One region of the Actinomyces faecalis genome, then DNA from elsewhere that is predicted to be linked to it. Evidence: riboswitches for the same ligand, from Rfam matches in the RefSeq annotation. Region 1 holds a riboswitch; each other region holds the start of a gene.
The links. Region 1 has a riboswitch for S-adenosylmethionine ahead of HRL51_RS07305 (cobalamin-independent methionine synthase II family protein). Riboswitches for the same ligand answer to the same signal wherever they lie in the genome.

Region 2: linked by a shared signal. The riboswitch ahead of HRL51_RS10565 (methylenetetrahydrofolate reductase) and the one ahead of HRL51_RS07305 (cobalamin-independent methionine synthase II family protein) in region 1 are both predicted to bind S-adenosylmethionine.
Region 3: linked by a shared signal. The riboswitch ahead of HRL51_RS11225 (methionine ABC transporter ATP-binding protein) and the one ahead of HRL51_RS07305 (cobalamin-independent methionine synthase II family protein) in region 1 are both predicted to bind S-adenosylmethionine.

Annotation. Positions count from the first base shown of each region.
Region 1 is NZ_CP063418.1:1,695,773-1,698,030, forward strand. Features, by position in the region: gene HRL51_RS07305 (cobalamin-independent methionine synthase II family protein) at 9-1,205, opposite strand; SAM riboswitch class I at 1,411-1,505, opposite strand; gene HRL51_RS07310 (RecQ family ATP-dependent DNA helicase) at 1,636-2,258, shown strand, end outside.
Region 2 is NZ_CP063418.1:2,459,572-2,461,829, reverse strand. Features, by position in the region: gene HRL51_RS10575 (endonuclease/exonuclease/phosphatase family protein) at 1-76, shown strand, start outside; gene HRL51_RS10570 (alpha/beta hydrolase family protein) at 192-1,016, opposite strand; SAM riboswitch class I at 1,326-1,410, shown strand; gene HRL51_RS10565 (methylenetetrahydrofolate reductase) at 1,404-2,258, shown strand, end outside.
Region 3 is NZ_CP063418.1:2,612,984-2,615,241, reverse strand. Features, by position in the region: gene HRL51_RS11230 (methionine ABC transporter permease) at 1-379, opposite strand, end outside; gene HRL51_RS11225 (methionine ABC transporter ATP-binding protein) at 376-1,455, opposite strand; SAM riboswitch class I at 1,461-1,553, opposite strand; gene HRL51_RS11220 (alpha/beta hydrolase) at 1,699-2,258, shown strand, end outside.

The DNA.
Region 1 (2,258 bases):
CCAGGACCTCACAGGCGCTCTGAGGCCAGCCGCGCCCCCTCGGTCAGCGAGGCGAGCTTGGCCCAGGCGATGTGGGAGTGGATACGGCCACCCAGACCGCAGTCGGTCGAGGCCACGACCCGCTCGGCCCCCACCAGCTCGGCGAAGCGCGTGATGCGGTCTGCCACGAGCTCAGGGTGCTCCACGACGTTCGTCGCGTGGGAGACGACTCCCGGGATGAGGTACTTGCCCTCGGGGAGCTCAGTGTCCTTCCAGATCTTCCACTCGTGCTCGTGGCGGGCGTTAGCGGCCTCGAAGGTGAGCCCGTTGGCGTTGACCCTGAGGGCCAGGTCCACCACGTGGCGGAGCTCCAGGTCCGTGGAGTGCGGACCGTGCCACGACCCCCAGCACACGTGGTAGCGCACGAGGTCGGGGTCGATCCCCTCCAGGGCGTGGTTGAGGGCCTCGATCCGTACGGCGGAGAACCGGCGGTAGTCCTCGACAGCGGGCTCGACCTTGAACTGGTCCCAGGACTCGGCCAGGTCAGGAGCGTCGATCTGGACGGTGAGACCGGCGTCGGTAATGGCCTTGTACTCCTCGCGCAGCGCGTTGGCCCACGCCCACACGGCAGCCTCGTCGTCCTCGTAGTAGTAGTTGCCCACACGTGCCGCCGCAGCCGGGCTGATAGAGGCCACGAAGCCCTCGGACAACGGCTTCCCCGCCTTGCCCAGCGCCTCCTTGAGGGAGGTGATGTCACGGGCGACGACCTCCTGGCCCGTGTAGGACAGCTCGCCGGTCAGTGCAGGGAAGGACCACGGGCGACGGGTCGCCAGGTGGATACCTGAGGTCGGGTCGGAGTAGGCGTCGGCGAAGGCCACCCAGTCGCGGCGGTCGGTCATCGCGTCCAGCTCCAGCTTCCCGGCCGGGGTCGGCCTGCGCTCGGGAAGCTCGTCGAGCAGCTCCAGGCCGGAGAAGCGCGTAAAGGAGTAGGACCACCAGGCGCCGTAGTCGACCTTCTCGGTCATGGCGTGGCCGTACTCGCCGTCATTGACGATCGTGATGCCCAGCTCAGCCTGCCTGGCGACGACGGCGTCAGTCTCAGAGCGGACGACCGCGGCCAGGTCGGCGTCGGACAGGGCGCCGGTGGCGTGGTCGGCGTTGGCCTTGAGCAGGGTGTCGGTGCGGGGCAGGGAACCGACGTGGGTGGTGCGGATGGAAGTGGTCATGAGTGGTCCTGTCATTCCTGCGGCGAGGTGCCGCGGCGGTCATGGGGATAAGGACCGGAACCGGCCTGGCCGGCTGGGGGCTGAGACGTCCGGGCGCCTCAGCGGGGCATGACCACCCCTGCCACGCGCTCCGGCGTGAGCAGGGGAGCCTCCGTCCTGACGGCGCAGCAGGAGATGCTGCATCGGCTGGTGGTCATCAGGTGTCCTTCCATCGGTCCTGGCAGGAGCACCGGGTCCGGCTCGGCCGGTCGGTTGCTGCGGCGTCGACGAGCCAGGTCTCTCAGCCGCTCGGGATGGTTGTAGCCCACAGCATACACACGGGGCTCCGCGCTGCCCGCAACACCATCCGCCAGGCGAGACGTCCAGAGTCTGAGAGCTCCTGGCTGCAACGCGCTCCGTTCATGTCGGACCCGGTCGCTACGGTGAGTCCATGAGCACCTCACCACTGCGCGAGCGCGCCGAGACGATCCTCCAGATGCTGGTCGGCAGGCCGGGTGCCAGCCTGCGTGAGGACCAGTGGACGGCTGTCCACGCCCTGGTGGCGCAGCGCCGTCGTGCCCTCGTGGTCCAGCGCACCGGGTGGGGAAAGTCCGCCGTCTACTTCGTGGCCACCGCGCTCCTGCGTGAGGGCTGGGGCGGCTGGGAGCCAGGAACGCCGCCACCGCGTGCACGCGCGCAGGGCTGTCCGGCGCACCCAGGCGTTGGGGCCACCGTCATCATCTCCCCGCTCCTGGCGCTGATGCGTGACCAGGTCGCTGCCGCGCAGCGAGCCGGGATCCGGGCCGCCACGATCAACTCGGCCAACGCCACCAGCTGGAGGCAGGTCGAGGAGCAGGTCGCCTCAGGCGAGGTCGACGTCCTCCTCGTCTCCCCCGAGCGCCTCAGCAACCCGGTCTTCCGCGAGGAGGTCCTGCCCCACCTGGCGGGTGGCACGGGCCTGGTCGTCATCGACGAGGCGCACTGCATCTCGGACTGGGGACACGACTTCCGCCCCGACTACCGACGTATCCGCTCCCTGCTGGCTGACCTAGCACCTCGCACGCCCGTCCTGGC
Region 2 (2,258 bases), 760 kb from region 1:
CACGAGCCGGGCGGAGGTCGTGGAGGTGGCGGGTTCGGATCACCGGGCGCTGGTGGTGGATCTGACTGCGCGCTAGGGCGACGGGCTGCAGGCGATGAGGCGCTGGAGGCTGGACCGGGGCCCGGACACAGTGAGCTGGCTGGGCTGAGTCGTGTGGGAGGCGGGATAGTCAGCGCAGCCGCCACGCAGTCTCAGCGCAGCCGCCGTGCGAACCAGTCCAGGCCCAGCTGCGCCACCTGAGCCTGCGCCTCCTGCGCGTCCTCGGCGTGGACCTGGACGAGCTGGCTGCCGTCGCGCAGCAGTGCGAAGCCCTCGGTCGCTCCGGCGGTGGAGTCCGGGAACTCCTCGGTCAGTGCGCCGTGCAGCATGAGCACCGGCCAGGGAAGGTCTGCCATGAGCTGGGTGGGCTCCTGCAGGGAGACATCAGCCAGGGTCTGCTTGGACAGGACGTTCCACTGGCGGGAGTTGGGGTTGTCGTCCACCAGACGGGTCAGTCCGTGCCGGTCGAGTTCATCGAGCTGCTCGGGGGAGAAGACGTTCTCCCACAGGATCGACTGGGGGCTGACCACGGCTCCGGAGAGCACGACGGCACGCACGGGCTCGGGCCGGGCCAGCAGCACCGCCGTCGCCCCGAAGCCGTTGGCGTGCACGCCTTGGCGCGCGTACCCCAGGTCCTCCAGCCAGCCGCACACCGCCTGGAGGTCATCGCTCTCCCCTGCCAGGGTGACGATGTCATCATCGGACTCGCCCAGGCCGGAGAAGTCGAACTGGAAGGTGGCGTAGCCGGCCTGACGGTACCGTGCCGCGAGCTGGTCCAAGCGGTAGCCGAAGCCGTGGCGGTCGGTGAGGAAGTCGTGGACCAGGACAATGACGGCCTCGTGGCGCGCTGGAGCGGTGCCGCCCTCGCGCACAAGCCTGGTGAGCGTCTCCGGGTCAAGGTCGGGGACGCCGTCGGGCAGCAGGATCGTCCCGGACAGGCAGATGCCCCGTGCCGTGTCGATGCGGACGTCAGTCATGTATTCAACCTAGGACAGTGCGCGCTCATGGGCGATGGACCTGGGTCTTAGGCCTGCGGGATTGCGCTGGCAGCGTGATGTTCCCGAGGCTGCGTGTCTTGGTACTGGTCTGGAGGGTGCGGGGTTCGCTCCCATCTCCCGCTGGCCGCTACCTCTGAGCCATAGTCGCTACCCGCTGGTGCGTATGGCAGGGGTGCGAGCAAGACGGAGGGGTAGCGACGGCGACGGAAAGTCAATCGAATGGTTAGTTTCTCGCGGTATGGAGCGATTTGCGTCCGGGCCCTGGCATGAGGGTAAGGTCTGCCTCAACATCCATCCAGAGCGGCTGAGAGACCTGGCTCAATGACGCCGCAGCAACCCTCGTGCGGGGTGCTTCCGCCAGGACCGATGGAGAACATCATGTCGCACTCCCTGGCACAGCCAGATGCCCGCAGGACCGCACCGAGCCTGTCCCTGGAGCTCTTTCCGCCTCGCCCGGGCCGCTACTCCTCGCAGACCTGGGGCGCGCTCGACCGGCTGCTGGTGGCCCGCCCCGACTTCGTCTCAGTGACCTACCGGCCTCGCTTCGTCACGACGGTGGGCGGCCCCACCGCGGCAGCGGGCTCCCCGACGCGCCTGCACGTGGTGCGCGAGCACAACCCCTCAGAGGACGTCGTCGCCCACGTCCTGGCCACCTCAGACGTCCCTCTCATGGCGCACCTGACGTGCATCGGCTACCGCAAGGCTAACGTCGTCGAGATCGTCCGCCTCTTCCTCGACATGGGCGTGCGGCGCTTCCTCGCCCTGCGCGGGGACCCACCACGTGGTGTGGCGGCTGAGGACGTCGTCGGCGAGCTGCGGCACGCCGACCAGCTCGTCCGCGTCATCCGTGAGGTAGAGGCCGAGTACTTCGACGACGGTACCCGCCACGTCCAGATCGCTGTGGCCGCCTACCCTGCCGCTGTCGACTACGCCCGGGAGATCGAGGTGCTCGCCGCCAAGCAGGCAGCAGGCGCGGACCTGGCCATCACCCAGGTCTTCTACGAGGCCGAGGACTACCTTGCCCTGACCCGTGCCGCCAGCTACTGCGGCGTGACCATGCCGATCCTGCCCGGAATCATCCCGCTGACCGACCTGCGACGCCTCACCCGCCTGGAGGACCTGACCGGCGTGAGCGTGCCGGGCTCACTGGCCCAGACCCTGCGGTCGCGCCAGGGCGCCGGAGTAGTCACTGCCGGCATCGACGCCACCCTCCAGCTCGCT
Region 3 (2,258 bases), 920 kb from region 1:
TCGCGCCAACCGTCAGTGGCACGCAGGCCGCCTGCCAGCCGATCGAGGTCCCCAGCAGGAAGCGGGTGAAGCTCATGATGGCGACCAGCAGGATGATGAAGGGCATGGAGCGGCCGAAGTTGACGATCTGGGACAGGACCTCGTAGACGGCCCGGTTGCGGTGCTGGCCGCGCTTGCCCGTGGACACCAGCGCCAGGCCCAGCAGCAGGCCGAAGACAATCGTGAGCGCGCCAGACACAAAGGTCATGCCCAGGGTCTCCATGGTGGCGGAGACGAGCTTGCGCTGGATGACCTTGCGCTCGAACCAGGTGCCGTCCTCAGCCGTGGCGAGCAGGCTGGTGGCCAGTGGGCTCGCCACAGCAGTGGTCAGGATGCTCATGCGCGCACCTCCGCGACGACGCCGGCGTCTGCTAGGACGCGAAGGGCCTCCTGAGCCCGCTCGGCGGGAAGAGTCAGTGCCAGGCGGCCGATCTGGGCCTGGCCAAGGGTCTCGAAGACACCGCCGGCCACGTCCGCGCCCTGCTCGGCGACCAGGGCCAGGACCTGGGCGGCCGCGGGCTGGCCGGGGTGGGCTGTCAGGGCAACGTCGATGACGGCCTCGCCCTCGTGCACCGCACCGTCGGGGATGACCGGCACCGGGACAAGCTCGTGGGACAAGCGTGAGGTGACATTCGAGACGACCTCCTCAATGGGGCCGGACTCGACGATGCGGCCCGCCTCCAGCAGGCTCACGGAGTCACAGATCGCGCGGACCACGCTCATCTCGTGGGTGATGATGACGACGGTGACGCCAAGGCGGTCGCGCACGTCACGGATAAGCTCCAGGATCGCGCGCGTGGTCTCGGGGTCCAGGGCACTGGTTGGCTCGTCGCACAGCAGCACCGAGGGCTGATCGGCCAGTGCGCGGGCGATGCCGACGCGCTGCTTCTGACCGCCGGAGAGCTGAGCGGGGTAGGAGGCGCCGCGGTCAGCCAGACCCACCAGGTCCAGCATCCTCTCCACGGTCTCATGGCGTGAGCCCTTGCGCACCCCGGCCATGGCCAGCGGGTAGGCGATGTTCTGGGCGGTGGTGCGCTGCTCCAGGAGGTTGGCGTGCTGGAAGACCATGCCGATGGAACGGCGGGCCTCACGCAGCTGGCGTGGTGACAGTGAGGACATGTCCTTGCCTGCCACACGCACGGTCCCACTCGTCACAGGCTCCAGGCTGGTCAGGCACCGCACCAGGGTGGACTTGCCGGCACCCGAGGTGCCGACGATGCCGTGGATCGTGCCGGGCTGGATGTCCAGGCTCAGTCCGTCCAGGGCGCGGACCTCGCGGCCGTCGGACAGACGGTAGACCTTGTGGACGTCGCGCAAGGAGATCATGGGCTCGCTGGACCCTGCCGTGCGGGCGTCCGCCGCGTCAGTGCCGTCGGGGACGCCGATGGCAGTGGGATGTGCCGAGACTGCGCTCATACTCTCCTCCATCGGTCCTGGCGGAAGCACCCTCACCGCGTGAGCGGGGGTTGCTGCAACGTCGTCGAGCCAGGTCTCTCGGTTGCTCTGGATGGCCACGGCAACGATAGGCAGCGCAGACAGAGCTGTTCAAGTGCGCACCCTCCAGTGGGACGAACGTCACGCGGGACTGCCGGGGTGGGGCGGGCCCGGTGGACGATGCACATGCTGCAGACATCCCTTGTGGGATGTCAGGATCAGGGTATGAGTGTCACCAGCGCGAATGTCACGACCGACATCCTGGGCGAACCCTGGCTCGCCCACCGCATCACCGTGGCTGAGTCCGCGGCTGCTCCCGGCGCCGACCACGCCATGCTGGTCTATCGCCGCCAGGCCGCTACGCCGGCGGGTGCCAGGCCACGGCACTCACGTGCCGTGCTCTACATCCACGGCCGGAGCGACTACTTCTTCCAGACCTGGCTGGCCGACGCTCTAGATGAGGCGGGCTATGAGTTCTACGCCCTGGATCTGCGCGCCTGCGGACGTGCTGGCCTGGGCTACTGGTCACCGCATGACGTACGGGACCTGCGCGTCCACGACGAGGAGGTGGCCGAGTCCCTGCGGATCATCCGTCAGGAGCACGGGCACGACGTCGTCGTTCTCAATGCCCACTCCACCGGCGGCCTGCAGGCGGTCATCTGGGCGGCGGACCACCCGGGCGGTGTTGAGGCGGTCACCCTGAATTCCCCGTGGCTGGACCTCAATTCCTCCGCCCTCATGCGCTCCTACGGCTCTGCCTTCGTTGACCTCCTCTCACGACGGGA